4 regions of the Micromonospora sp. M71_S20 genome follow, and region 1 is predicted to be linked to each of the others. Evidence: riboswitches for the same ligand, from Rfam matches in the RefSeq annotation. Region 1 holds a riboswitch; each other region holds the start of a gene.
What was found. A riboswitch is a leader RNA that binds a small molecule or an ion and turns the genes downstream of it on or off. The one in region 1 is predicted to bind cobalamin.
Positions count from the first base shown of each region.

Region 2: it holds a riboswitch for cobalamin, as region 1 does, so the genes downstream of both, bluB (5,6-dimethylbenzimidazole synthase) here and DER29_RS08955 (ABC transporter substrate-binding protein) in region 1, are expected to answer to the same signal.
Region 3: it holds a riboswitch for cobalamin, as region 1 does, so the genes downstream of both, DER29_RS20290 (hypothetical protein) here and DER29_RS08955 (ABC transporter substrate-binding protein) in region 1, are expected to answer to the same signal.
Region 4: it holds a riboswitch for cobalamin, as region 1 does, so the genes downstream of both, DER29_RS30880 (prenyltransferase/squalene oxidase repeat-containing protein) here and DER29_RS08955 (ABC transporter substrate-binding protein) in region 1, are expected to answer to the same signal.

Region 1 covers NZ_RCCV01000001.1:2,000,771-2,007,818, forward strand. The annotation lists gene DER29_RS08950 (iron ABC transporter permease) at 1-312, opposite strand, end outside; gene DER29_RS08955 (ABC transporter substrate-binding protein) at 318-1,331, opposite strand; cobalamin riboswitch at 1,360-1,541, opposite strand; gene DER29_RS08960 (ABC transporter ATP-binding protein) at 1,619-2,317, opposite strand; gene DER29_RS08965 (ABC transporter ATP-binding protein) at 2,314-3,375, opposite strand; gene DER29_RS08970 (ABC transporter permease) at 3,372-4,241, opposite strand; gene DER29_RS08975 (ABC transporter permease) at 4,234-5,208, opposite strand; gene DER29_RS08980 (ABC transporter substrate-binding protein) at 5,274-6,869, opposite strand; gene DER29_RS36195 (winged helix-turn-helix transcriptional regulator) at 7,026-7,048, opposite strand, start outside.
Region 2 covers NZ_RCCV01000001.1:2,336,153-2,343,200, reverse strand. The annotation lists gene DER29_RS10610 (discoidin domain-containing protein) at 1-1,338, shown strand, start outside; gene DER29_RS10605 (crotonase/enoyl-CoA hydratase family protein) at 1,477-2,241, opposite strand; gene DER29_RS10600 (DMT family transporter) at 2,282-3,199, opposite strand; cobalamin riboswitch at 3,308-3,506, shown strand; gene bluB (5,6-dimethylbenzimidazole synthase) at 3,545-4,174, shown strand; gene DER29_RS10590 (Rieske 2Fe-2S domain-containing protein) at 4,283-5,134, shown strand; partial or broken gene DER29_RS10585 (LysM peptidoglycan-binding domain-containing protein) at 5,765-6,940, opposite strand; gene DER29_RS10580 (pilus assembly protein TadG-related protein) at 6,956-7,048, opposite strand, start outside.
Region 3 covers NZ_RCCV01000001.1:4,720,560-4,727,607, reverse strand. The annotation lists gene DER29_RS35490 (serine hydrolase domain-containing protein) at 1-979, opposite strand, end outside; partial or broken gene DER29_RS36335 (serine hydrolase domain-containing protein) at 997-1,383, opposite strand; partial or broken gene DER29_RS35485 (sensor histidine kinase) at 1,501-2,223, shown strand; gene DER29_RS35480 (response regulator transcription factor) at 2,635-3,291, shown strand; cobalamin riboswitch at 3,625-3,754, shown strand; gene DER29_RS20290 (hypothetical protein) at 3,801-4,046, shown strand; gene cobN (cobaltochelatase subunit CobN) at 4,185-7,048, shown strand, end outside.
Region 4 covers NZ_RCCV01000004.1:391,721-398,768, forward strand. The annotation lists gene DER29_RS30860 (ECF transporter S component) at 1-195, opposite strand, end outside; gene DER29_RS30865 (ABC transporter ATP-binding protein) at 192-1,823, opposite strand; gene DER29_RS30870 (energy-coupling factor transporter transmembrane protein EcfT) at 1,820-3,082, opposite strand; gene DER29_RS30875 (hypothetical protein) at 3,075-3,986, opposite strand; gene DER29_RS30880 (prenyltransferase/squalene oxidase repeat-containing protein) at 3,983-5,443, opposite strand; cobalamin riboswitch at 5,581-5,721, opposite strand; gene DER29_RS30885 (hypothetical protein) at 5,810-6,295, opposite strand; gene DER29_RS30890 (prenyltransferase/squalene oxidase repeat-containing protein) at 6,331-7,048, opposite strand, start outside.

The sequences.
Region 1 (7,048 bases):
CACCCGGGGCAGGCGCAGCCGCCAGACGATGTGCTCGCGCAGCGGCGGCACCTCGGCGTGCGGGAGTCCCAGCCGGTCGGCCACGACCGACCAGACCGTCGACACGGGAATGTCGGCCGGCCCGACGGTGACGGCCACCCCGATCGACACGACCAGCCCGGCCAGCAGGGCGACCAGCAGCACCACCAGGCCGAGCGGGCTGGCCGTGCGGGCGCCGGCGGGGGCGACGCGGTCGGCGGACCCGGGGCCGGCGCGGCGGGTCGGGTCGGGGGCGGTGCGGCGAGCTGGTCCGGGGTCGGTGCGGCGGGCCACGGCGGTCAGCGGTCCGCCCCGGCGGGGAGCTGCGCCACGCCCGTGGCGAGCGCCTCGACGCCGAGCACGACGCGCACCCCGGCGGAGGTCGAGGAGAACGGGATGACGACGAACCGTTGCCGGGCCACCGCCGGCAGCTCCTTCAGGCCGGGGTGGCGGGTCAGGAAGGCCCGCTTCGCGGCGGCCGCGTCCCAGCCCGCGTCGACCAGCACGATCACGCCGGGGTCGCGGTCCACGACCGCCTCCCAGCTGGTGTCGGCCCAGCCGCCGGTGAGGTCGCCGAACACGTTGCCCACCCCGACCGCCGACATGATCATGTTGGGGCTGCCGCAGCAGGCGCCCACGCTCGGGGCGTCGGTGCCGGCGTCCCACCAGAGCACGGACACGTCCCGCGCGCCGCCGATCCGGGCGGCGGCCGTGGCGATCCGGGCCCGCTGGTCGGCGATGAGCTTCTCGGCCCGCTCCGGCACCCCGAAGACGGCCGCCACCTCACGGATCTCGGCGAACACGTCCTCGACGGTCAGCTTCGCCGGCCGGTGCTGCTTCGGGCACCCGGCGGGCGACAGGTACGTGCCGATGCCGAGCCCCGCGAGCGCGGCGCGGTCGCCGACGCCCTCGTCGCCGAAGGCGCTGTGGAACGAGGCGTAGACGAAGTCCGGCGCCGCCTCCAGCAGCTTCTCCTTCGCCGGGTACCTGTTTGACAGCACCGGCACGGCGGCGTACGCGGCGGCGTGCTCCGGCAGGATCGCGTCGTCCAGGTACGCCGTGCCGGCCATGCGGTCGGCGAGGCCGAGCGCCAGCATGATCTCCGTGGCGGGCTGGTTCAGGGTCACCGCCCGCTCGGGCGGGGCGGCGACGGTTACCGGCGTACCGCAGTTGGTCAGCGCGACCGGGGCTGCGGACGGCCGGGGCGTCGTGGCCGGGTCGTCCGTGGCGCAGCCGGCGAGCAGGACGACAAGGACGGACAGTGGCGCGGCAACGCGCCGGGACAGGGTGGACCGCACAGCGCGCACGCGCATCGGGACCGCCTTCCAACACCTCGTGGACGGGTCATCGCAGTGCCGTGGCCGGTCTCCTGGCTGACGGGAGGTGCGTCCGTGGCCGGCCTTCCCAGGCGGATTACGCCCAGTGACCTCGTACGACGAGGGCCGCGAACTTCCCGATCACAGTGGCGAGGGCCGCACCGGTCTTCCACCGGCTTCCCGAGCACCACGGCAGCGTCACCCTAGCCGCCGACCGCCCCGAAAGTCACGTGACGAACACCGTCAGGGACTGTCCACCGAAGGCTGTCCGGAGGGTGCGCCGGTCAGGGCTGCGCAGCGGTCGGCAGGTCGACCACCCGGGTGGCCCAGCGGGCCATCAGCGCCGGGTCGTGGGTGATGAGCAGGACCCCGGCGGCGTGCTGCCGCTGGTAGTCGGTGATGACGGCCGCGAGGTGCGCCTGGGTGGAGGCGTCGAGCATGGCGGTGGCCTCGTCGCAGAGCAGGTAGTCGGGCCGGTGCACGAGCGCGCGGGCGAGGCAGGCGCGTTGCAGCTGCCCGTCGCTGACCGCGTGCGGGCGGCGGGCGAGCAGGTCGGGCGTGAGGCCGACGAGGTCGGCCAGCTCCGCCGCCCGGGCCCGCGCCGGCTCCTCGGGCGTGCCGGTGGCGCGCAGCGGCTCGGCGATGATGTCGGCGAGGCCCAGCCGGGGGTCGGTGGCGGCGCGGGGGCTCTGGAACAGGATCGCGACGCGGGTACGGACGGCGGCGGGCACCCGGTGCCGGGCGCCCGCCACCCGGTGGCCGTCGAGGGTGACGTGGCCGGCCTCGGGGGCGTGCAGCAGGGCCAGCACCCTGGCGAGGGTGGACTTGCCGCTGCCCGAGGGCCCGCGCAGGCCGACCGTCTCGCCGGGCGCGACGCGCAGGTCGACGCCGTCGAGGACGCGCCGGCCGCCGTAGGAGACCGCGACCTCGTGGGCCGCGAGGGCGGTGCTGGTCATGCCGGCGCTCCCGGCGGTGCTGGTCATGCCGGCGCTCCGAGGGTCAGCGGGTGGTGGCAGGCGACTCTGCCCGGTCCACCCGCCGGCGCGGGCGGGGTGCGGCAGACGTCGGTGGCGCGGTCGCAGCGCGGGGCGAAGGCGCAGCCCGGAGGCAGGTCGGTGAGCATCGGCGGATGGCCGGGAACGGGCCGGAAGGCCCGCTCGGGCAGGGCGTCGAGCAAACCGGCGGTGTACGGGTGGGCGGGCGCCGCGAACAACTCGGCCGTCGGCCGCCGTTCCACGATCCGGCTGGCGTACATGACGGCGACCGTGTCGGCGACCCGGCGGGCGGCGGCCAGGTCGTGGGTGATGAGCAGGACGGCGCCGCCGGCGTCGCAGCGGCGGCGCAGCAGGTCGAGGGTGTGGTCGACCAGAGGCCGGTCCAGGCCCGTGGTGGGCTCGTCGGCGAGCAGCAGCGGCGGGTCGGGGGCGAGGGCGAGGGCGGTGGCCAGGCGCTGGGCCATGCCGCCGGAGAGCTCGTGCGGGTAGCGGTCGAGGTCGGCGGGGTCGAGGCCCACCTCGGCGGCGACCCGCTCGGCCGCCGCGGGCGCCTCGCGCCGGGTGTGCCCGTGGGCGCGCAGGGTCTCCTCCAGCAGCCGCCGGCCCGTCCGTACGGGGGTCAGGGCGGTGGCGGGGCTCTGCGGCACCAGCCCGACCGCGCGGCCGCGCACGGCGCGGGCTAGGTGGCGCTCGGAGGAGCCGACCAGGTCGACCTGCGCCCCGGTGGGCGGGCGCAGGCGGGCGTGACCCGTGACGGTGGCGTTGCCGGGGAGCAGGCGGAGCAGGGCGTGCGCGAGCACCGACTTGCCGCAGCCGGACTCCCCAACCACCGCCAGGAGCTCGCCCGGGTGGACGGTCAGGTGCAGGTCGGTGACGGCCTGCACTACGGCGTCGCGGAGCTGGAAGCGGACGGTCAGCCCGTCGACCTCCAGCAGGCCGGGCCGACCGTCGGCGGCGGGGCCACCCGTGCCGGCGCTGCCGGCCGTCTCGCCGGTGCCGGTCGGGGCGATGGTGTCGGCGGGGGCGGGCTCGCGGGTGGTGGTCACAGGTTCAGCTCCGCTCGTACGCGCGGGTCGAGGCGGTCGCGCCACCGGCCCGTGAGGGCCGCCAGGGCCAGCGTGACGACGACGAGGAGCAGGCCGGGCACGATGCTGGCCCACCAGGCGCCGGTGAGCAGGGACCGCTGCCCGTCGTTGATCATGTTCCCGATCGAGGCCAGGTGCGGGGGCAGGCCGAGGCCGAGGAAGGACAGCGCGGTCTCGTGCCAGACGGCGTGCGGCACCATCAGCGTGGTGGCCAGCGCCAACCGGGGCAGCACGTGCGGGAGCAGGTGCCGGGTGATCACCCGGGCCCGGCTGGCGCCGCCGGAGATCGCGGCGTCGATGAACGGCCGGGTGCGCAGGCTGAGCAGCTCGGACCGGACGATGCGGGCGGTGGAGAGCCAGTGCGTCAGCCCGATCGACAGGATCACCGCGCCCAGGCTCGGCCGCAGCATCGCGACGATGAAGATGCCCAGCAGCAGGTGCGGCAGCGCCGCGATGGTGTCGACCACCCGCATGAGCACGCGGTCGACCCAGCCGCCGAGGGTGCCGGCCACCGCGCCGACGAGGCCGCCGATCACGGTGGCGACGAGCGCGGCGACCGCGCCGACGAGCAGCGAGACCCGCAGGCCGTAGAGGCTGCGGTGGGCCACGTCGCGACCGAGGTCGTCGGTGCCGGCCGGGTGCGCCCAGGAGGGCGCGAGCCGGGTCCGGGCCAGGTCCACGGCGCTCTCGTCGAGCGGCCAGAGGACGGGGGCGAGGAGGCACGCCAGGCCCGCGCCGACGAGCACGGCCCAGGCGACGGCGGCGCCGACCCGGCCCGTACGCGGCTTCGGCCGCCGGACCCGCAGGGGCAGGGCGAGGTCAGTCATCGAGGCGTACCCGGGGATCGGCGGCGGCGTAGGCGAGGTCGGTGCCGAGGTTCGCGGCCAGCACCACGACGGTGGTGGCCAGGGTCGTGGCGGCCAGCAGCGGGAAGTCGCTGCCCAGCGCGCCCTGCACGGTGACCGCGCCGAGGCCGGGCAGGGAGAACACGGTCTCCACCAGGACGGCGCCGCCGATCAGCTCCGGCAGGTGGGTGCCGACGAGGGTGAGGAACGGCAGCAGCGCGGTACGCAGGGCGTGGCCGAACAGGACGGTGCGGCCGGGCAGGCCCCGGGCCCGGGCGGCGAGCACGTGGTCGTCGCGGAGGCTGTCGGCGACGGCGTCCCGGATGAACAGGACGAACCACGGCGTCTGGGCGATCGCCAGCACGCCCACCGGCAGGATCAGGTGCCGGGCCACGTCGGCGGGGTCGGTGCCGGTGGCGGTGATGTCGGTGAGCCCGCCCGCCGGCAGCCAGCCGAGGGTGAGGGCGAACAGGGCGATCGCGGCCAGCCCGATCCAGAACACCGGCATCGACTGCACGGCGTACGCGGTGGCGCGCAGCGCCCGGTCGAACCAACCGCCACGCCGGTACGCGGCCAGCGTGCCCAGCAGCAGGCTCGCCACGAGGACGAGGGCGAGGGCGGCGCCGACGAGCAGCAGGGTCCAGCCGGCGCGGGCGGCGAGCACAGAGGTGACCGGCTCGTGGCGGCTGGTGGACCAGCCCAGGTCGCCCTGGAGCAGGTTGCCCACCCAGCGCAGGTACTGCACCGGCAGCGGGTCGTCGACACCCCAGTTGGCGCGGATCTGCGCCAGGTTCTCCTCGCTGGTGGTGAACGCCGCCGCGCCCGCGTACTGCTGGGCGGGGTCGATGGGCGAGGCCGCGCCGAGGGCGAACATGCCGACGCTGGTGGCGGCGAGGATGGGCACGGCCACCAGCAGCCGTCGGCGGACCACCGCGCCGGCTCCCGCCATCCGGCGCGTCCGACGCCGGGGGGTGGGCCTCGCCGGGGCCGGCGCGGCTGTCGGGGCGGGCGTCGTCACGACTTCCTCGTCCAGGTGTGGATGTTCCACCAGAGGCTGTTGGCGACGTCGTGCTCGTGCGGCTCCACCCGGGGGGTCACCCCGGCGACGGCGTCCTTGACCACGTAGGTGTGCTGGAGGTAGGTGAGGAACACCCACGGCATGTCGGTGGCGAGCTGCTTCTGGAACGTGGCGTACGCGGCCTTGCGGGCGGCCGGATCGGCGTTGGCGCGACCGTCCTGCAACGCCTTGTCCACCACGGGCGAGCGGTAGGAGCCGGGGTTGAAGAAGCCCTGGCCGGCGAAGGCGGAGCCGAAGAGCTTGTAGGAGACGAAGTCCGGGTCGTACGGCGTGCCGTAGCCCATGACGAGCGCGTCGCTCTTCATCCGGGGGGTGATCGCGTCCCAGGTCAGACCCTCGGGAGTGATCTTGATGCCGACCTTCTTCGCGTCGGCGGTCACCGCGAGGGCGAGTTCCTTGCGGAGGCTGTCCGTGGCCGGGTACATAAGGGCGAACGCCGCCTGCCGGCCGTCGCGGACGCGGATTCCGTCCGGGCCCGGCTTCCAGCCGGCGGCGTCGAGGGCGGCGGTCGCGGCGGCCGGGTCGGCGGCGGGCTTGCCGGCGATCGACGGCTCGGCGAACTCCGACGTCGGCGGGACCGGCCCGAACGCGGGCTCGCCCGCCCCGCCGAGCAGCCCGGTGACCATCGCCGCGCGGTCCACCGCCGCGTTCAGCGCCTGCCGCACCGCGAGGTCGGCGGTGACCGGGTTGCCCATCGGCAGCATCACACCCCGGTAGTCGGCGGTGGGCACCCGCTGCACCCGGTAGCCGGCCTGCCCGTCGAAGCCGGTGGTCAGCTTCGGCGCCAGCTCCGCCACGTCGAACTCCCCCGCCCGCATCCGCTGCGCGCGTACGTTGTCGTCGGCGACGAACGCCACCACCACGCCGCCGTTGGCGGGCTTGCCGCCCCAGTAGCTCTCGTTGGCCGCGAGCACGAGCCGGTCGCCCGGGGTCCACGACGTCACCCGGTACGGGCCGGTGCCCACCGGCTTGCGGTTGAACTCGGCCTTGTTGATGTCCTGCCCGGCCAGCGCCTTGGCCGGCACGATCCCGAGGGCCAGCCGCTGCGGGAAGGGCGCGTAGGCGTACTTGAGGGTGAACACCACGGTCGACGGGTCGGGCGCGGTGACCGAGGCGAGCATGTCCAGGTCGGAGCGGAGCGTGGAGTCGACCTTCGGGTCCAGCACCGCCTGGTAGGTGAAGACCACGTCCTGGGCGGTGAACGGGCTGCCGTCGTGGAACAGCACGCCGTCGCGCAGCTTCGCGGTGACCGTCCTGCCGTCCGCCGACACGGTCGGCAGTTCCCGGGCCAGCGCCGGCATCAGCTCGTTGCGGGCGTCGCGGGCGACCAGCCCGTCGAAGATCAGGGAGCCGCCGTCGACGCCGTAGTTCAGCACCGGGTTCAACGCGTCCGGCTCACCCGCCGTCGCCACGACGAGCGTGCCGGCGCCGGCCGCGCCCGTCGACGTGGTCGCCGGCGAGGAACAGCCGGCCACGGCGAGGACACCGGCGACGGCCACCGCCGCCACGCGCTTGGACACAGGCGTACCCATCACATGCTCCCGGGTCTGTTCTTCGCGCGACCGCCCGGCGTCACGCCGGGGCCGGCGTCCTGATCTGACCGACCGTGCCCGCGGCGGTCCACGGTCACGAGCGGGCGGACGCCCCGGCGATGGTCTGGACCATCGCGTGCCGGGGGCAGCCGGCCACTAACGCCAGCATTCCGCAATTG
Region 2 (7,048 bases), 340 kb from region 1:
AGCGCGGGCGGACCGCGGCACATCTACGACGAAGCCAACGTCATGCTCAACTCCACGGTGCCGGCCGGCAGCCGGATCCGGCTCCAGAAGGACCCGGCCAACACCACCACGTACGCCATCGACTTCATCAACACCGAGCAGGTGGCGCCGATCGCGAACCCGGACCCGGCGCGCTACACCACGCCGACCGGCTTCACCCACTCTGACGTGCAGAACGCCCTCGACCGGGTGCGGATGGACACCACCGGCAACCTCGTCGGGGTGTACCTGCCCGCCGGCAACTACTCCACCGCGTCGAAGTTCCAGGTGTACGGCAAGGCGGTCAAGGTGACCGGCGCCGGGCCCTGGTACACCCGGTTCAACGCGCCGTCCGGCCAGGACAACACCGACATCGGTTTCCGGGCCGAGAACTCGGCGGCCGGATCGTCCTTCGCGAACTTCGCCTACTTCGGCAACTACACGTCGCGGATCGACGGGCCGGGCAAGGTGTTCGACTTCTCGAACGTGTCGAACATCGTGATCGACAACATCTGGAACGAGCACATGGTGTGCCTCTACTGGGGCGCGAACACCGACCACATGACGATCAAGAACTCCCGGATCCGGAACATGTTCGCCGACGGCATCAACATGACCAACGGGAGCACCAACAACCTGGTCAGCAACAACGACGCCCGGGCCACCGGTGACGACAGCTTCGCGCTGTTCTCGGCGATCGACGCGGGCGGCGCGGACATGAAGGACAACATCTACGAGAACCTGACCTCGACCCTGACCTGGCGGGCCGCCGGTGTGGCCGTCTACGGCGGCTACGGCAACACGTTCCGCAACATCTACATCGCGGACACGCTGGTCTACTCCGGCATCACCATCAGCTCGCTCGACTTCGGCTACCCGATGAACGGCTTCGGCGCCAGCCCGCCCACGCGGTTCGAGAACATCTCGATCGTGCGGGCCGGCGGGCACTTCTGGGGCGCGCAGACCTTCCCGGCGATCTGGGTCTTCTCCGCCTCGAAGGTGTTCCAGGGCATCCGGGTCAGCGACGTCGACATCGTCGACCCGACCTACAGCGGCATCATGTTCCAGACCAACTACGTCGGTGGGCAGCCGCAGTTCCCGATCACCGACACGGTCTTCACCAACGTCTCCATCAGCGGCGCCCGCAAGAGCGGTGACGCCTACGACGCGAAGTCCGGCTTCGGCATCTGGGCCAACCCGATGCCGGAGTCGGGGCAGGGCCCGGCCGTCGGGTCGGTCACCTTCAACAACCTTCGCCTGAGCAACAACGCGGTGGACATCCAGAACACCACCTCGACGTTCACCATCAACCGCAACTGACCCACCCCGGTCGCCCGAGCGGCGGCCGATCTTTCGGGCGGTGCGGTCACCGGACATCCGGTGGCCGTACCGCCCGGCCCGTCGGGCCTCCCGCCCGCCCGTCGGTCGGGGCGGCGCGCTGGTCGGGCCTCCGCCCGGTCAGTGGGCCGGGGCGCCGTGCCGGCCGGCGCCGGCGGCGAACCGGGCCGCGCCGGCCGCCGCGTCGGCGGCCAGCGACTCCATCCCGTACGCCAGCTCCACCTCCAGCGCCGCCGGTTCCGGCAGGCCGGCGCCGGCGAGCAGCGCCGCCCGGTCGTTGCGCAGGCAGGTCTGCGGGTGCCGGGCGATCTCGGCGGCCAGCCGCTCGGCCGCCGACCGGGACTCGCCCGGCGCGACCAGCCGGTTCACCAGCCCGATGGCGTACGCCTCCTCGGCCGGCACCGGCCGGCCGGTGAGGATCAGGTCCATCGCCCGGCTCTCGCCGATCAGCCGGGGCAGCCGGACCGTGCCCCCGTCGATCAGCGGCACTCCCCAGCGGCGGCAGAACACCCCGAGCACCGCGTCGGACTCGGCCACCCGCAGGTCGCACCAGAGCGCCAACTCCAACCCGCCGGCCACCGCGTGACCGGAGATCGCGGCGATCACCGGCTTGCTGAGCGTCATCCGGGTCGGGCCCATCGGGCCGTCCCCCTGCGCTTCGACGCGGTTGCCGCTCGGGGTGCCGATGGCCTTCAGGTCGGCGCCGGCGCAGAACGTGCCGCCGGCCCCCCAGAGCACGGCCACGGAGGCGCCGGGGTCGGCCTCGAAGGCGCGGAACGCGTCGGCCAGCGCCCGGGCGGTCGGCCCGTCGACCGCGTTGCGGGCCTCCGGGCAATCCAGGATCACCGTGGTCACCGCCGCGGCGCGTTCGACGCGTACCCCCATTGCGACAGCATGCCCCCGGCGGTGCCGGCGGCGCCAGGCGTCAGTGCGGGGCGGACCGGCCCGGGCGGACCAGGGTGGCGCCCAGCGCGGCGCCGACCACGCAGGCCACGCCGACCGCCTGCGGCCAGGCCAGCAGCTCGCCGAGCAGGACCAGCCCGACCAGCGCCCCGATCGCCGGCTCCAGGCTGAGCAGCACCGCGAAGACCCGGGCCGGCATCCGGCGCAGCGCCGCCATCTCCGCCGAGTACGGCAGCACCGACGACAGCAGCGCCACCGCCGCCCCCAGCGCGAGGGTCCACGGGTCGAGCAGCGCCGTACCGCTGCCGGCGACCCCGAAGGGCAGCACGGCCAGCGCGGCTACCGCCATCCCCAGCGCGAGGCCCCGGCTGCCCGGCACCCGGGCGCTGACCGCCTTGCCGAGCAGCACGTAGCCGGCCCAGCCGACCGCGACGGCCACGCAGCACAGCAGCCCCACCCGGTCCACCCCCGTCCCGCCGAGCCCGCTGATCAGCAGCACGCCCCCGCCGGCCAGCGCCGCCCACGCCACGTCGCCGAGCCGGCGGCTGCCGCCGAGCGACACCAGCAGCGGCCCGGCGAAGCCGATGGTGACCGCGACCCCCAGCGGCACCCGTTCCAGGGCCGCGTAGAAGGCGAGGTTCATCACCGCGAGGGCCAGCCCGAACGCCCCGACCAGACCGGCGGTGCGCCAGCCCAGGCGCAGCCCCGGCCGGACCAGGACCAGCAGGATGAGCGCGGCGAAGCCGAGCCGCAACGTGGTCGTACCGCCGGCGCTGGTGCTGCCGAAGAGTTGCTTGGCGACGGCCGCCCCGACCTGGGTGGAGAGCATGCCCAGCAGCATCAGCAGCGGGGGCGGCACGGCCCGGGGCTGTCCCAGCGCGAGAGTCAGTCGGGTCGCCGGTCGACCGGCCGGCAGCGGGCGGGAGGAGAGTGCGTACACCCGGACCACAGTGGTACCGCGGCGGGCGGCCCGCGACCGGATTTCCACCGCTGCGGGTGCACCGCGCCGCCCGCCGGACCGGGACGGGCCGGGCGGCGCTAGCATCCCGATGGCACGATCATGTGAGGTGCCCCGCGCGAGCGGGGAGAATCGGGAAGCCGGTGCGAATCCGGCACGGGCCCGCCGCGGTGACCGGGGAGCCACCGTCCACGCGTACGCGCAGCCACTGGCCCGCCCGGGCCGGGAAGGCGGACGGCCAGGCGTCGATCCGGGAGTCCGAAGACCGGCCTCGCGTCCGGTGCCCGCGTCCGGCGTGGCGTGGGCCGAGCGCAGCGGGAGCCTGCCTTGGATCTGTACGACGTCATCCACCGCCGCCGGGACGTACGCGCCCAGTTCACCGGGGCGCCGGTGCCCGAGGAGACGCTGGACCGGGTGCTGGCGGCGGCGCACGCCGCGCCGAGCGTCGGCTACTCGCAGCCCTGGGACTTCGTCCTGGTGCGCGACCCGGAGCTGCGCCGCCGGTTCCACGAGCACGTCCGCACCGAGCGGGACACGTTCGCCGCGACGCTCGACGGGGAGGCGGCCGAGCGGTTCGCCCGCATCAAGATCGACGGCGTCCTGGAGTCGACGCTGTCGGTGGTGGTCACCCACGACCAGTCCCGGGGCGGCCCCGCCGTGCTCGGCCGGCACGCCATCGCCGACACCGGGCTCTACTCGACCTGCCTCGCCATCCAGAACCTCTGGCTCGCCGCGACCGCCGAGGGGCTCGGGGTGGGCTGGGTGTCGTTCTACCGGGAGCCCTGGCTCGCCGAGCTGCTCGGCATCCCCGACGGGATCCGGCCGGTGGCGTGGCTCTGCCTCGGGCCGGTCACCCACTTCGAGCCCGTACCCGACCTGGCCCGGCACGGCTGGCGGCAGAAGCGCCCGCTGGCCGACGCGATCCACCACGACCGCTGGGCGGCACGGGAGAGCTGACCTCGGTGGGGCGTCCCGTTACGGGTCTGCGGGGGCCCGATCACGTACGGCTGCGGATCCGTCACCGCCGACCGGTTTGCGCCGGCTCCTGCCGGGAAGTCGGTACGGGTGCGAGCACTCTTGACGAAGATCGAACAGGCATCCGGCCTGGACCGGGTCGGCGACCGGTTGCAGCGCGCCGTCCAGGCCACCCTCCGACCGCAGCGGGTCCGCGACCTGCTGCACGGCGTGTGGCTGGGCCATCCGCTGCACCCGGCGATGGTGCAGGTGCCGGTCGGCGCGTGGATCAGCACGGCGGTGCTGGACCTCATGCCGGGACAGCGCCGGGCCGCCACCACCCTGTGCACGGTGGGCACCGTCAGCGCCCTCCCGGCCGCGGTCGCCGGCCTCAACGACTGGGCGGCACTCGCCCGCGACCAGCGCCGGGTCGGCCTGGTGCACGCCGCGTCCAACAGCGTCGGCCTGGCGTTCTACGCCGGCTCGGTGGCCGCGCGGATGACCGGCCGGCACAACCTCGGCCGTACGCTCGGCTTCCTCGGGCTCGGCGCCGCCAGCATGGGGGCGTACCTCGGCGGGCACCTGGCGTACAAGCAGGGCGCGCAGGTCAACCAGAGCATCTCCGAGCTGCACCGGATGAGCGACGGCTGGCACTCGATCGCGGACATGGCCGCCCTGCCGGAGCGCAAGCTGATCACCCGGGAGGTCGACGACGTCTCGGTGATCCTCTACCGGCACGGCGACGAGGTCACCGTGATGCTGGAGCGCTGCCCGCACCAGAGCGGCCCGCTGGGCGAGGGCGAGGTGCGCGAGATCGACGGGCACGCGTGCGTGGTCTGCCCGTGGCACGGCAGCGCGTTCCGTCTCAACGGCGGCGAGGTCGTACACGGCCCGTCCGGCAACGACCAGCAGGTCCTGCCGACCCGCGTCGTCAACGGCGTCCTGGAGACCCGCCTCCCCTGACCGGCACCCTGCGCCCTCCCGGCCCGGCTGCCGTGCTGTCCGGCTGGGCCATGCCCCTATCCGGCTCGGCCCGCCCGGCTCGGCCCGCCCGGTCCCGTGCTCTCCGGCCTCGGCCTCCGATGTCGATCAAGAGGTTTGGGGCGAGTTCGATCTGCCTGCCGTGACCAAACCTCTTGATCACCCGAGCGGTATCGGTGGTCGCCCGAGCGAAGCGGTTTCGGTTGGGCGGGGTGGGGTGGGGTGGGTGGTAGGGCGTCGGCGGGTGTGAGCAGGGTGGATGGGTCAGGGGCGGCGGTGGCGGCCGATTGGTGTGTCGCGGGACGAACCCGGGTGGGTTCGGCCGTGGCCGGTCAGATCGTCGTCGCGGGCGCCGGCGGTCAGCCCGCCGTCGTAGGTGCCGACGCCGGTGGCCGTGCCGGGGGCGGTCCTGCCCGCGTGAACGATGCCGCTGGCGTACGCGGAGCCGTGACCGGTCGGGTGTGCGGAGTCGTGGGTGCCGGCGTCCGTACCGTCCCGGTCGGCCGTGGTCGCGCTGCCGCGCGGGGTGGTGCCGACGTCCCGGCGACCCGGGCCGCGCCTGGTCGTGGTGGTGTCGCGCGCGGCGGTGCCACGGCGGGCGGCGGCCGTGGTCCGGGCGGCGCCGGCCGGTACGTGGCCCGGTCGGCGGCGTAGGCCCAGGACCGCGCCGATCTGCGCGCCGACGATGCTCGCCACCGCCAGGACGGCGGAGACCGCGAGGGGCCTGTTCACCCGATCGGGTTCGCCGGCCCGGGCGGCTCCCACCGTCACCGTCGGGGCCTGACCGGCGTCCCTCTCCGCCGGGGGCGGCACCGGGGCCTCGGCGGCCGGCGGGGGCGGCGTCGCCCGCTCGGGAGCGACCTTCCCCGGCGCCGGCTGCGGGGCCGGCCGGGTGGGAGCGGGCGGGGTCGGGCGCGCGACGAGGCGGCCGGTGGCGTGCCGGCGGGCCCCCCGGTCCTCGGCGTCCCCGGGCAGCTTCAGCAACTGGCCGGGGTGGATCCGGTCGGGGTCGCCGAGCCGGTTCAGCTCGGCCAACTCCCGGTAGTCGGCGAACTCGTCCAGGTAGCGCTGGGCGACGGCGCCCAGGTGGTCGCCCCGGGCCACCCGGTAGACCGCCACGCCGTCGTCCGAGTCGGCAGGAGCGGACAGGTCGGCCGGCGCGGCCGAGGCGGCCGATGCCGGCCGTGCAACCGGGACAGTCGTCGGGGGCTGAGCAGGCAGGGCGGCCGACAGCGGCCGAGTGACCGGAGCGGCCGAGGCGGGCCGGGCGACCTGGGCGGCCGAGGCGGACCAGGTGCGCGCGGCCGGACCCGGCCAGGCGGCCTCCGCGACAGTCGGCTGCGCGGTCGCGGCCGCTGCCGACGGCAGGGCGTACGGGCCGGCGACCGCCGTCGCCGCGCTCGCCGCCGGGCTGGCCGCGAGGATCAGCGCGACCGAACCGACCAGCGCGGCGGCGGCCCGCTGCTGGCGACTCATTCCCGGCAGCCGGGGCGCGGGTCGGCGCAGCGCCTGCGCGCAGAGTTCGACCAGGACGGAGAGGGCGAACGTGGCCCAGCCGAACCAGCCGGCCAGCGCCAGCGCCCGCAGGAAGAGCCGCCCGTCGTCGCGGCTGGTCAGCGTCGAGCCGATCTCCGCGACGGTGGGCAGGTGATCGGGCAACGGGTTGCCGGCGAGGGCGAGCAGCGCCACCGGCGCGCCGACCAGCACCGCGCAGAGCACGACGAGCGCGCCGAACCCGGTCAGGATGCGTCCGGTCCGCCGTACGGCGGAACGCCCCGATGCGGCCATGGCTGCCTTCCCTTCCTACGGTGCCCCGGTGAGCGGCCGCGCGGTCGCCTCGCCGGAGACGGTGACGGTCTCGTCGAAGCCGAACAGGCCGAGCATGGATCTGCGGTG
Region 3 (7,048 bases), 2.7 Mb from region 1:
TGGCGAGCAGCACCATGAACGTCGGATAGAGGTACGCCACCTGGACCCAGGCGACGTCGCGGCCCCGGTAGAGCGCGCCGACCACCCGGTGGATCGAGGCGAGCAGCAGCAGGGGCGCGAGCAGCGGGAGCAGCCTCACCAGCGTCCACGGGCGTACCACCCGGCCGGCCGCCCAGCGGCGCGAGCGGAGCACGGCCCGACCCGCGAGCGCCGCCGTGGCGACGGCGAGCACCAGCAGCACCGCGTCGACGACCACGAGCGGCGTACCCGCCGGGGGTGGCGGCGTTCCCTCGATCAGCGCGATGAGCCGCTCGGCGAGGGCTGAGGCGTGGCCGTGGGACAGGCCGGTGTTCGCCATGACCGCCACACCGTGGCCGGATGCGGGCAGCAGCGCCTGGTACGCCGTCGAGGTGAACAGGTCGCCGCCGTGTCCGATCGTCGGCGCCCCCGAGGCGGTCCTTCCGACGGACCAGCCGAGGGCGTAGGAGCCCGAGACGGCCGACGGGCGGTGCAGCGTGGCGAGGCCCGGAGGGGAGACGATCGACGTGCCGTCCGGGCCGCGACCCCGGTTGCCCTGCGCGACCAGCCACGCCGCCATGTCGCGCGCGGAGCTGAGCACCCCGCCGGAACCGTTGCCGAAGGCCGGCGGCTCCGGCAGGGCGACGGCCGCGCCGAGGATCATCAGGTGACCGCGCGCGCTCGCCGGCAGCTCGGCGGCCACGTCGATGGTGCGGCTGTCGGCCATGCCGAGCGGACCGAAGACGTAAGTCCGTAGGTAGTCGTCGAACGTGCGGCCGCTGACGACCTCCACCAGGCGCGCGGCCACCTGGAAGTTCGGGTTGTGGTACTCCCACCGCGTGCCGGGGGCGGCGGCCAGCCGCGCGGTGCGCATCCCCGCCACGGCCTCCCGCAACGAGCCCGGCTGCCGCCGGCTGAACGCGGGAAACGTCCTGTCCGACATACCGGAGGTCTGCTCCAGTCCAGCAGCTGCCGTACGGTGATCGTGGCCGCGCGGGGATCGGCCATCGTGAACTCGGGCAGGTGCCGCCGGACCGGGCCGTCGAGTTCCACCCGGCCGGCCTCCACCAGCTGCATCACCGCCAGGGCGGTGAACGACTTGCTCACCGACGCCACGGCCATGGGGGTGTACGCGGTGACCGGGGCGCCGGCAGGGGTGTGGCCGTAGCCGGCGGCGTGCAGCACGTCGGTTCCCCGGGTGACGGCCACCGCGACACCGGGCAGCCCGGTCGCCTCGCGGTACTCCCGGACGAGGGCGTCGACGGCAGGGGCGTCGACACGGGCCGGAGATCCGGCGGCGGGCGCCGGAGCCGGCGACGCGGCGAGCGCCACGGCGGCGACCGCGGCGAGGAATCGGACGGTCATGCCGGGATTCTGGGCCGGCCGACCGCCCGCGCACATCGGAGCGCGGTCCGGACCGGCATCGGACCCTGGTCCGACGCCCGGCGGTCGTCGGGCGGATACGGTGGCCGGGTGGTCACCATGGAGCGGCTCGGGCCGCGGCGGCTGGTGGCGTTCGACGCGCTGGCGGCAGTGGCCCTCGTACCCCTCGCGGTGTTCCGGACGCCCGCCGCCCCGGTGCTCGCCGGAGGACTGGCCGTGCTGTTCGGGCTCCCCCTCGCCCTCCGCCGGCGCTGGCCATTGCCGGTGCTCACCGTCGTGGTGGTGGCCGGGGCCGTGGCGGTCGCGGTCGGGGTCGCCGGCGACGCCGTGGTGTTCGCGGTGGCGCTCGCGCTCTACCCGCCCGCCCTGTGCGCCCCCACCCGGCGGGCCGGGGCGGCGCTCGTCGGGGCGCTCGCGGGCGTCACGGCAGGGGGCGTGTCGGCCACGGCGGTACCCGGGCTGCCGGTGGTCCCGATCCGGCCGGGGGAGGAGTCGTTCGCGGCCACGCCGGTGCCGGTCCTGCTCTACGCCGCGACCGTGATCGCCGGCTCGTGGGCGCTCGGCCGGGCGGTACGCGCCCGCCGGCAGCACGCCGCCCAGCTCGCCGAGCTGCGTGCCGACCGGGCGGTGGCCGAGGAGCGGTTGCGCATCGCCCGGGACATCCACGACGTGGTCGGGCACAGCCTGAGCGTGATCGCGATGCGGGCGGCGGTCGCCAACCACCTCGCCGACAGCCATCCCGGCCAGGGCCGGGACGCCCTGGCCGCGATCGAGCGGGTCAGCCGGGCGGCCCTCGACGACGTCCGGGTCGTGCTCGGCGCGCTGCGCGATCCGGTCGACACCGCGCCGAGCTTCGCCGAACTCGACCGGCTGATGGCGGACGTCCGCCTCGCCGGCGTCGCCGTCGACCTGGAGGTGGCGCCCGACCTGTCGCGGGTGCCGGCGGCCGTGCAGGCCTCGGCGTACCGGATCGTGCAGGAGGCGCTCACCAACGTGCTGCGCCACGCGGGCCCGACCCGCTGCCGGATCGCCGTCGCGATCGGGCCCGGGGTGCTGACCGTCGCCGTCGTCGCGACCGGACGGCGGGGCGTGCCGTGGGGCCGCCCGGCCACGGCCTGCGGGGGATGCGCGAACGGGCGGCGATGCACGGCGGCAGCCTGGAGGCCGGCCCCGCGCCCGGCGGCGGGTTCGCCGTCCGTGCCCGGTTGCCGTTCACCGTGGGGGTGTCCGACGATGAGTGAGCCGGTACGCGTGCTCCTGGCCGACGACGAGGCGCTGCTGCGCGGGGCCCTCCGCCTGCTGGTCGACGCCACCCCCGGGATGACCGTGGTGGCGGAGGCCGGCACCGGGCGCGCCGCCGTGGAACTCGCACGGGCGTACGCGCCCGACGTGGTCCTGATGGACATCCGGATGCCCGAACTGGACGGTATCGCCGCCACCGAGCAGGTCACCGCGCTCCGGGACGCGCCGCGGGTGCTCATCCTCACCACGTTCGACCTCGACGAGTACGTGTACCGGGCGTTGCGTGCCGGGGCGAGCGGTTTCCTGCTCAAGGACACGCCACCCGTGCGGCTGCTCGACGCGATCCGGGTGGTCGCCGCCGGCGAGGCGCTGCTGGCCCCGAGCGTCACCCGGCGGCTCATCGCCGAGTTCACCCGACTGCCGGCCGCCCGGCGGGTGTCCGGACGGCTCGACGGGGTGACCCGGCGGGAACGGGAGGTGTTGACGTTGATCACCCGTGGGATGTCCAACGCCGAGATCGAGCGGCACCTGCACCTCAGCCGGGGCACCGTGAAGACGCACATCGGCCGGTTGCTGACGAAGCTGGCCGCCCGCGACCGGGCGCAGCTGGTGATCGCGGGCTACGAATCGGGGCTCGCCGGCCGGTGAGCCGACGTCGACCGTGGTCGAGGTCCCCGTCACCACGTCGGGCAGACGAGGACGCTTCCCGCGCGCCGCAGCCTGCCTGCTGGGGAAGCGGAACGGCACGCGGGCGCCGGGGTGCGCGCGGGTGCCGGGACGCTCGGCCCGTGCGCGTTCCGGGGCCACCGTCACGGTATTCGGCGGCTCAGACCTTACATCGGTCGACGACAATGCGAAAGGCGTGCCTGAAAGGGCGTAATGATCGCTCCCCGTCGATCGACACGAGGTGCCGTGAGCCGGGGTGGGGCGGCGTTGACCGGCGGCCCGGGGTGTGGCAGCATTCGCGGCCTGACGGCAGTGAAGGAAGCCGGTGCGATTCCGGCGCGGTCCCGCCACTGTCACCGGGGAGCGATCCCCCCTCGTGAGTCACGGCCGTGCGTGCGCGGTTGGAAGGCCGGGGGAGAGCGTCGATCCGGGAGCCAGGATACTTCGGCCGTCGGAGCGATTCCAGGGCGTGGACACCCGAGGAGGACCCGATGACGCACCGCGTCTCCCCCATCGACGATCATCGTCGCATCGTGCCCGGTCGTGCCAGCGGCCCCGCTGGCGGCGGCTCTCCCGCGGGCGGCTGCAACGCTGCCCCGCCGGTCAGCCGCCGGGCCGCCGCGCACCCGCCGGCCCGCACCGCGCCCGCCGTCGGTCGCCCGGCATTCGGTGGTGCCCGCACCGTGACCGGCCGGCTCGCCGCCGTGCCCGGGCGCGCCCTCGCCACCTACCGCTGACGCCCGCACCGCGCCGCCCGACCCCGCCGGCCCGCCGGTGAGCCGGCCGCCGGCCCGTCGTACCCGCTGAACCGCGCCCATCCCCGCATCGCCCGGTCGTCCCCGCGTCGACCCGGGCGTCACTCTCCGGAGCTGTCCGTGCGCATCCTGCTGCTGTCCACCGCCGACACCGACCTGCTCGCCGCCCGCGCCAGCGACGCCGACTACCGGCTCGCCAACCCCGCCCGGGTCGCCGCCGACGCCGTGCCGGCGCTGCTCGACGGCGTCGACCTCGCCGTCGTACGCCTGCTCGGCGGCCGGCAGGCGTGGCCGGACGGGCTCGCGGCGGTGCTGGCCTCCGGCGTGCCGACGGTCGTGCTCGGCGGCGAGAACGTGCCGGACGCGGAGCTGATGGCGGCCTCCACCGTGGCCTCCGGGGTGGCCACCCAGGCGCTGGCCTACCTGGTCGAGGGCGGGCCGGAGAACCTCGCCCAGCTCGCCCGGTTCCTCTCCGACACGGTGCTGCTCACCGGCGAGGGCTTCGCTCCGCCCGCGCCCACCCCGACGTACGGCATCCACGGCGAGCGGCCCACGCGGCCGGACCGGCCGACGGTCGGGATCGTCTTCTACCGGGCGCACGCCCTCGCCGGGAACACCGGGTTCGTCGACGTCCTCGCCGACGCGGTCGACGCGGCCGGCGGCGACCCGCTGCCCATCTACTGCGGCTCGCTGCGCGGACTCACCGCCGGCGCGGGGCCGCTCGGGCTCTTCGCCCGCTGCGACGCCCTGCTGGTCACCGTGCTCGCCGCCGGCGGCACGGTCGCCGCCGACGCCTCCGGCGGAGGGGACGAGGACGCCTGGGACGTGGGCGCGCTCGCCGCCCTGGACGTGCCGGTGATCCAGGCGCTCTGCCTGACCAGCACCCGCGAGCAGTGGGCCGCCAGCGACGCCGGGCTGTCCCCGCTGGACGCCGCGATGCAGGTGGCGATCCCCGAGTTCGACGGCCGGATCGTCACCGTGCCGTTCTCGTTCAAGAAGATCGACGCCGACGGGCTCTCCACCTACGCGGCCGACCCGGAGCGGGCCGCCCGGGTGGCCGGCATCGCCGTGCGGCACGCCCGGCTGCGGCACGTGCCCCAGGCCGACAAGCGGCTCGCGGTCGTGCTCAGCTCGTATCCGACGAAGCACTCCCGGGTCGGCAACGCCGTCGGCCTGGACACCCCCGCCTCGGCGGTGCGGCTGCTCGCCGCCCTGGCCGACGCCGGCTACCACCTCGGCGACGCCCCGGTGCCCGACGACGGCGACGCGCTCATCCACGCCCTCATCGCCGCCGGCGGCCACGACGTCGAGTGGCTCACCCCGCAACAGCTCGGCGCCGCCGAGGCGCGGGTGCCGGGGGAGACGTACCGGCGGTGGTTCGCGCAGGTGCCGGCGGAGCTGCGGGAACGGATGCTCGCCCACTGGGGCGAGCCGCCCGGCGGGCTCTACACCGACGGCGGCGACATCGTGCTCGCCGGGCTGCGCTTCGGCAACGTGGTGCTGCTGATCCAGCCGCCGCGCGGTTTCGGGGAGAACCCGATCGCCATCTACCACGACCCGGACCTGCCGCCCAGCCACCACTACCTGGCCGCGTACCGCTGGCTGGCCGCGCCCGTCGCCGACGGCGGGTTCGGCGCGGACGCCGTGGTGCACCTGGGCAAGCACGGCACCCTGGAGTGGCTGCCCGGCAAGGGCCTCGGGCTGGCCGCCGACTGCGCCCCGGACGCCGTCCTCGGCGACCTGCCGCTGGTCTACCCGTTCATCGTCAACGACCCCGGCGAGGGCACGCAGGCCAAGCGGCGCGCGCACGCCGTCGTCGTCGACCACCTGGTGCCGCCGATGGCCCGCGCCGAGACGTACGGGGACCTGGCGAAGCTGGAGCAGCTGCTCGACGAGTACGCCACCGTGCAGGCCCTCGACCCGGCCAAGGTGCCGACCCTGCGGGCCCAGATCTGGGAGCTGGTACGCGCCGCCGAGCTGCACCACGACCTGCACGCCGAGCGGATGCCCGACGCCGACGACTTCGACGACTTCGTGCTGCACCTCGACGGCTACCTGTGCGAGGTCAAGGACGTGCAGATCCGCGACGGCCTGCACATCCTCGCCGCCGCGCCCACCGGCGAGGCCCGGGTCAACCTCGTGCTCGCCGTGCTGCGTGCCCCGCAGGTCTGGGGCGGCGCCCGCGCGCTGCCCGGCCTGCGGCAGGCGCTGGCCGGCGCGTACGGGCTGGACGAGCAGGCCCTGCTCGCCGCCCCCGGGGAGCGGCTCACCGTGCCCGAGGCGCTGACCGAGACCGTGGAGGGACCGGGCGTGACCGCCGCCGACGCGGTCGACCTGATCGAGGCCCTGGCCCGCCGGCTGGTCGTCGGCATGGAGACCCTCGGCTGGGACGTCGACGCCGTCGACGCGGTGGTCGAGGAGGTGGCCGGGCGGGCCGTACCGGACGCCGCCGCGGTGCTCCGCTTCGCCGCCACCGAGCTGGTGCCGCGCCTGGACCGTACGACCGACGAGATCGACCGGGTGGTGGGCGCGCTCGACGGGCGGTTCGTGCCGCCCGGCCCGTCCGGCTCGCCCACCCGGGGCCTGGTCAACGTGCTCCCCACCGGCCGGAACTTCTACTCCGTCGACCCGAAGGCCATCCCGAGCCGCAACGCCTGGGACGTCGGCGTGGCCCTGGCCGACTCGCTGCTCGCCCGGCACCTCGCCGACACCGGGGAGTACCCCCGCTCGGTCGGGCTCACGGTCTGGGGCACCAGCGCCATGCGTACCCAGGGCGACGACATCGCCGAGATCCTCGCCCTGCTCGGCTGCCGCCCGACGTGGGACGACCGGTCCCGCCGGGTCACCGGCGTCGAGGTGGTGCCGACGGCGGAGCTGGGCCGTCCTCGGGTCGACGTCACCGTGCGCATCTCCGGCTTCTTCCGCGACGCCTTCCCGCACGTGGTCGCGCTCATCGACGACGCGGTGCGGCTGGTGGCCGCCCT
Region 4 (7,048 bases), on a different contig from region 1:
GGAGCTGAGTTCGGCCAGCACCAGGGCCACGAGCACCGGCAGCACCACGAGGAACACCAGCGGCGCCTCGCCGGTGCGGGCGGTGCTCTCGGGATCAGCGGGGACGAAGAACGGCCAGGTGAAGGTCGCCAGTGCGGCGGCGGAGGCCAGCACCAGCACGACAGCGGTGCGCGGGGCGACCCGCAGCACGCTCACCCCGGCTCCCCGGTCGTGGCCAGCGCGACCGCGACCTGCTCCACGGTCAGCCACGGCGCGGGAGCGAGAACCTTGGCCACCTGCGGGGCGAACGCCGGCGAGGCGAGCATGACCTCCGCCGTGGTGCCGTCGGCGACGACCTCTCCCTCGGCCATCACCACGACCCGGTCGGCGAGGGCCGCGACGAGCTCGACGTCGTGCGTCGCGATCATCACCGCCCGGCCGGCGCCGGCCAGCTGTCGGACGACAGCGGTGAACTGCCGCTTGGCGCGGTAGTCCAGGCCGCGGGTCGGTTCGTCGAGCAGGACCACCGGCGGGGCGGCGGTGAGCTGGACGGCGAGCGCGAGCGCGAGCCGCTGCCCCTCGGACAGGTCACGGGGGTGCCGGTCCGCGGGTATCCCCGGGGTGAGCTGGTCGAGCATCGACCGACAGGTGCCGGCGGGTGCCCCGGTCTCCCGGTCGGCCTGGTCGGACTCGGCCTGCACCGTCTCCAGGTACAGCAGATCGCCGGGGGTCTGCGGGACCAACCCGACATGACGCCGGGCCCGGCCCGCCGGCAGGGCCTTCGGGTCGACGGTGCCCCGCGCGCCGACCACCGCGACGGTGCCGCCGTGGCGGGGGCCGCTGCCCTGCAATGCCCAGAGCAGGCTGGACTTGCCGGAGCCGTTACGCCCCATCAACGCCACGATCCGCCCCGGAGCCAGGTCGACGTCGACGCCTGCCACGGCGACCGTCCCCGGATAGCGCACGACGACCTTGCGCGCCGTCAGCACGGGGGACACCTCCGGGACCGCCGCGTCGGCCGGTACCGCCGCGTCGGCGAGCCGGTGGCGCAGGGCGGCCGCCCGCCGGCGGGCGTCGCGTACCGACAGCGGCAACGGCGTCCAACCCGCGAGACGGCCCAACTCGACCAGCGGCGGTGCGATGTCGACACCGTCGAGCACGGCGGCCGGCTCCCCGTCCACCACCCGACCGTCACCGGGCAGGTGCAGCAGCCGGTCGGCGTACTGCACGACCCGTTCCAACCGGTGCTCGGCCAGCACCACCGTCACGCCGAGGTCGTGCACCAGCCGGGTCACCACGGCGAGCACGTCCTCGGCCGCGGTGGGGTCCAGCGCGGAGGTGGGCTCGTCGAGCACCAGCACCTTCGGGTGGGCGGTGAGTACCGCCCCGATGGCGACGCGCTGCTGCTGCCCGCCGGACAGTGTCCGCAGCGGCCGGTCGCGAAGCTCGGCGATGCCGAGCAGGTCGAGGGTCTCCTCGACGCGCTTGCGCATCACCGTCGCCGGCAGGGCGAGCTGCTCCATCCCGTAGGCGAGTTCCTCCTCGACGGTGTCGGTGACGAACCCGGACAGCGGGTCCTGCCCGACGACGCCGACGACGTCGGCGAGGTCACGCGGCGGATGACGGCGGGTGTCCCGGCCGTCCACCGTCACGCTGCCGTACAGGGTGCCGCCGGTGAAGTGCGGCACCAGCCCGTTGATCGCCCGCAGCAGCGTGGACTTGCCCGTTCCCGTACGGCCGACGACGAGGCAGAGCTCGCCCTCACCGATGTGGAGCGTCACGTCCCGCAGGGTCGGGCGGACGCTTTCGGCGTAACGGACGGTCACCCGGTCGAAGTCGATCACGAAGGGCCTCCCTGCGCGTGGGACGACGAGGTCGGGTGACTCGCTGCACCCGCCGGTGCGGCGCCGACGGGAGCATGTGGCGCAGGCGACGCGCCGGCGTTCCGCGCGGCGGCCGGTCGGGCGAGCGCGGGCGGCGGCGCCAACCAGGCCGGTGCCGCCGCGACCACGACGGCGAGCAGCACCAGCGGTGTCAGCTCGGGCCAGGTGAGCGGGCTGACCGGCGGATACAACAGCTCCGGATCGACCGAACCGGCCAGTACCGTCAGCGCGGCGGCGCCCAGCCCGCAGCCGGCCACGAGCAGTTCCGCGCCCCGCCAGTGGTCCGGCCGGTAGCGGCTGCGCCGCACCCGACGGCCGGCCAGCAACATGCCGGTCACGGCGGTCGACAGGCCGACGACGAGCATCGGCAGGCCCAGGTAACCGGGTCTGGTGGCGTCGAGCAGCCCGTACGTGCCGGCGCAGACGCCGACCAGCCCGCCGAGCACCAGCGCACCGGTGACGGCGCGCTGCCCGGCCGGCACCGCCGGGGTGCGGCCGTAGCCCCGGGAGTCCATCGCCGCGGCCAGGGCCAGAGACCGGTCCAGCGCGTCGGCCAGCACCGGCAGCGCGATGCCCCGCAACGCCCGTACTCCCCGGCCGGAGGCACCCCGCAGCCGCCGCGCCCGACGGACCCGCAGCATGCTCTCCACCAGTTGCGGGGCGACCGACAGCGCCACCACCACGGCCGTGCCCACCGCGTACAGGGCCCCGGGCACGGCTTTGAGCAGCCGCTTCGGGTTGGCCAGGGCGTTCGCCGCGCCCAGGCAGACCAGCATCGTGGCCAGCCGCAGCCCGTCGTAGAACCCGCCGAGGAGCTGCTCGACGGCGACCGGCCCGAACAGGCGGATCCCCGCCGCCCACGCGGGCAGGGGGATTTCGGGGAGCCGGATGAGCACGTGCTCGCCCTGCCCGCCGCCGAACACGATCCGGAACACCACCCGCATGGCCACGATCACCGCGCCGAGCACCAGGTACATCCGGAACGCCAGCGCCCACGGCGCATCGCCCCGCCGCCGGACGACCACCAGCGCGGCGACGGCGACGAGCAGGCCCAGCGGCAACGGATTGGTGGTGTGGCTGGCCGCGGTGGCCAGGCCGAGCGCCCACAGCCACCACGCCCCGGGGTGCAGCGCCCGCGGCAGTCGCGCCACCCGGCCCATCGACCGTCCCCGGTCGGCCCCTCCGGACATCTCCGCCTGGTGAAGCCTCCGGTCAGTCATCCGGCTCGACGGCCCGCCGCCGCCGTGCGGCCAGCAGGCCGCCCACGCCGAGCACGACCAGCAGCAGCACGCCGGCCGCCGTGCCCAGCGGAACACCGCGAGCGGCACGGGAGGCGGCGACCTCGGTCACCACCGGCTGGTCGACGGAGCTGCCCGACGGTGAGCCGACGGCACCGCTCGCAGGTGGTGTCGCGGCTCCCGCGCTCGGTGTCGGGCCCGGGCCACTGGCCGTCGGCGTACCGGTGGGCAGCGGCGCGGGCCCGGAGGATCCCGGCACCGGTCCGGCCGCACCGGGGCGGCCGGCGGTGGCAGGGGGTGGCGCGACCGGTCCGCCGCCTCCTGCGGGCGGCGGGGCGACCGGGCCACCGCCCTGGGTGGGCGGTGCCGGTGGCGGCGGGGGCGAGGGCGCGGGCCGCCTCGGCGCCGCGCCCGGTCGGGGCGCGTCGCTGGCATCGCGGTTCAGGGAGAACGACCAGCCCTCGAAGCTGCCGGCCGGCGGCCTGCGGTTGAGCACACCCTTGTCGCTGTACGTCCAGCTGCCGCCGCTGGCCGCGTGCCAGTACGACCAGTAGGCGCTGGCGGGCGGCGTGTCGACGCACTTCTCGGACGCCGTCGACGGCTTGCCCTCGATCCGGCAGACGAACCCCTCGCCCCAGCGCAGCGTGCCGGTGATCTGGAAGCCGGCGTTCTTGAGCGCCGCCAGACCGGTGGACTGCTCGCCCTGCGCGCACCGCACCACGGTTCCGCCGCCGAGTTCGTTGAAGTCGACCACCACAGTGACACCGGAGGCGTCCGGGCAGTAGCCGGCCGAGCCGGCGGCGCTCGCGGGGGTGCCCGGTCCGGCCATCGTGCCGGCGGCGGTGAGGGCGACGACCAGACCGGCGCGGGCGGCCCGGACGGTCATGCCGCCCGCCGACGGCTGAGCACGAGGAGCAGCACCCCGCCCCCGACCAGCAGGAACGCGATCAGCACGTAGCTGGTGACCGCCGCGCCGGTCGTCGGCAGCCCGCCCAGGCCGGGGGTGGTCGGGGTCGCACTCGGGGCGGCGGTCGCCGATGCCGTGGCGGACGGCGTCGGCGGCCCGGTGGTCGCGGACGGGCTCGGCGTCGGGCTGGCCGTCACGGTGGGCGTCGGTGATCCGGTGGGCGTGGGGGAGGTGGTGGCCGTCGGGGAGGCGGTAGGCGTGGGCGAGGCCGTGCCGGTCGGGGTCGGCCCGGGGGACGACGGCGGCGGGTCGAGGCCGATGCGCCCCAGCGGCACCTGGACGAGACCGAGCAGGGCCTGTGGGGTGGCCCGGCGCCATTGGTCCCGGTCCATGATCCCGGACTCGACGGCCGTTGCCAGGCTCTCGGTGTTGTAGGCGATGGCGCCCGCGTCGGCGGCGGCCGCGCCACCGTCTGCCGCGGTGAGCTGTAGCGCGGCCAACGCGCCCGCGGCCCGCGCGGCCTCGGCGTCGCGGCCGGCGGCGGCGAGGGCCTGTCCGGCGAGGCCGGTGCTGTTGGAGTTCGCGCCGGTGGTCGGGCCGGAACCGCCGAACGACCCGTCGGCGTGCTGCTGGTCCACCAGCCAGTCCGCGGCCTTGCCGGCAGCTTCGGTCGCACCGGTGGCGCCGTCGGCAGCGGCGGCGAGCAGCGCCTGCACGGCCATCGCGGTCGAGTCGACGTCGAGGGTGGCGCCGGCCTGCTCGTAACAGGACGGGGACGGGCCGGCGGCGGTGTCGGGGTAGAGCCGGAACCCACCGGCCGCGCACTGCTGCCGGACGAGGAAGTCGACGGTGTCCTGCGGCACGTCACCGCTGCGAGCCAGGCCCAGCACCGCGAAGGACTGGTCGAAGGTGTTGCTGGCGTCCGGGCCGCTGTCGGCGGTGGTGCGGCTGGTGATCCGCCCCCGCTGGTGCCCCGCGTCCGCTCCGGCGACCAGCGACAGGGTCTCCGTCCGCAGGTCGAAGCCGCCGAAGTCGGTGGGGTCAGCTCCGGCGGCGGAGGCGGCGTACAGCAGCTTCGCGGTCGCCCCGCCGTCGGTGAAGCCCGGGATGCCCCAGTCGTCGTAGCTGTTGTAGGACCGCACGTGCGCCGCCACCTGCGCCGTCGCGGCCTGACGGACCGGCGCGTCCACCCCGGTCGCGGACAGGGCGAGGACTCCGTCGACGGTCAGACCCCAGTCCGGGCCGCCGAACGGGCCGGGCAGCACCCCGTCGGCGAACTCGCCGGCCAGCCACGAAGCCGCGTCGCGCGCGGCGGCGGCGTGGGCCGGGGCGGGTGCGGCCACGACGGTCAGGGGTACGGCGGTGAGCGCGGCGGTCGTCGCCGCCGTGGCGGCAAGCACGCCGACACCGAGGCGCCGGGAGCGGGACCGGGACATGAGGGGTGCCTTTCGCGGAGCGGTCGGTGGAAGCTCCGGAAAGCACCCGGGGACAGCGACACCCCGCTCGCGTGATGCGATGAGCGGGGGTGGAGCGGGCCTCGGTGGCCCGGACTTCACCCTGTGAACCTCGACAGTGGAAGCCGCTCGTCCCGGGCGAGGCATTCCGGCTCGCGAGGCCGAAGCCTCGCTCACGGTTGCGGGTCAGCGCCGGCTTCGAACCGGCTTCCCCCCACACGGGACGTATGCAGTTGTGGACCCGGTGTGCACCGGGTGCCGACACCGTACCGCCCGCACGTCTCGCGACGCCAGGGGCGGTGGCCGACACCCGGTGCGGCACCGCGGTCACGGCGGGTGCGGCTCCGGTCAGGGCGCGGCGATGCTCGGCGGGGCGCCCGCGCCGAACGACCAGCCCTCGACGGTGCCCGGGGCCGGGTTGTAGCTGCTCGCGCCGGACGTGCTGTAGGACCAGGCGCCGCCGCTGGAGGCGTGCCAGTACGACCAGTACGCCGTGACGGGCGGGGTGTTGACACACGGATCGGTCGCGACGGTCGGCTTGCCGTTGATCCGGCAGACGAATGCCAGCCCCCAGCGCTGGGTGCCGGTCACCGTGAAGCCGGCGCCCTGGAGGGCGGCCACCCCGGTGGCCGGATCGCCCGGGGCGCAGGCGACCTGGACGCCGCCACCGAGCGCGGCGAAGTCCACCACGACGGTGACGCCGGAGGTGCCGGTGCAGGCGGCGGCCTGCGCGGCCCGTGGGGCGGGTTCGACGGCGGTGAGGGCGACGGCAGCGACGGCGGCGGCCAGCAGGCCGGCGAGCCGGGCGCGCACGGTGGATCGGTGACGGAACACGGTTCCTCCTGGAATCGGGTGAGCGACGGAACGGGTCACGGGCAGGCGGGGATTGGCGTGCCCGGGGTGGCGCCGGCCGCGGACAGCCGGGCGTACCCGGCGCCGGTCAGGCCGAGGACGGCCTGGCCGGTGGCCCGGGCGGCGGTGCCCGGGTCGAAGGTGCCGCCGTCGAAGTCGACCGCGCCCCGGTCGGCCGGTGCCCCGGCGCAGCCGACCTGGAGCCCGGCGAGGAACACCCGCGCCCGTGCCCAGGCCAGCGGTCGGTGACCGTCGTGCAGAGCCTGCGCGGCGAGGCCGGTGCTGTTGGCGTTCGGGGTGCCGGCGGCGTTGGCGAAACCGCCGTCGGCGCGCTGCACGGACAGCAGCCAGCTCAGCCCGGCGGCGGCGTCGGTCGGGCGGTCGGCGACCCGCAGCGCCTGCACCGCGAGCGCGGTGGCGTCCACGTCGGAGGTGCAGACCGGTTGCGCGGGCAGCGCCGGGTAGCCGCCGTCCGGGCAGCGGGTGCCGGCCAGCCAGGCGGCGGCCGCCGGGGGCGGGCCCTGCGAGGTGCGGTCCAGGGCGAGGAGGGCGAAGGACTGGCTGAACGTGTTGCTGTAGTCCCCGTACGCCGACCGGTCGGTGAACCGGCCGCTGGGGGCCTGCAACGAGCGCAGCCGGGCGATCAGGTCCACGCCGCCGACGTCGGTCGGGTCGCTGCCGCGCACCTGGACGGCGAGGGCGAGCTTGGCGGTCGCGCCCGCGTACGCCTCGGTC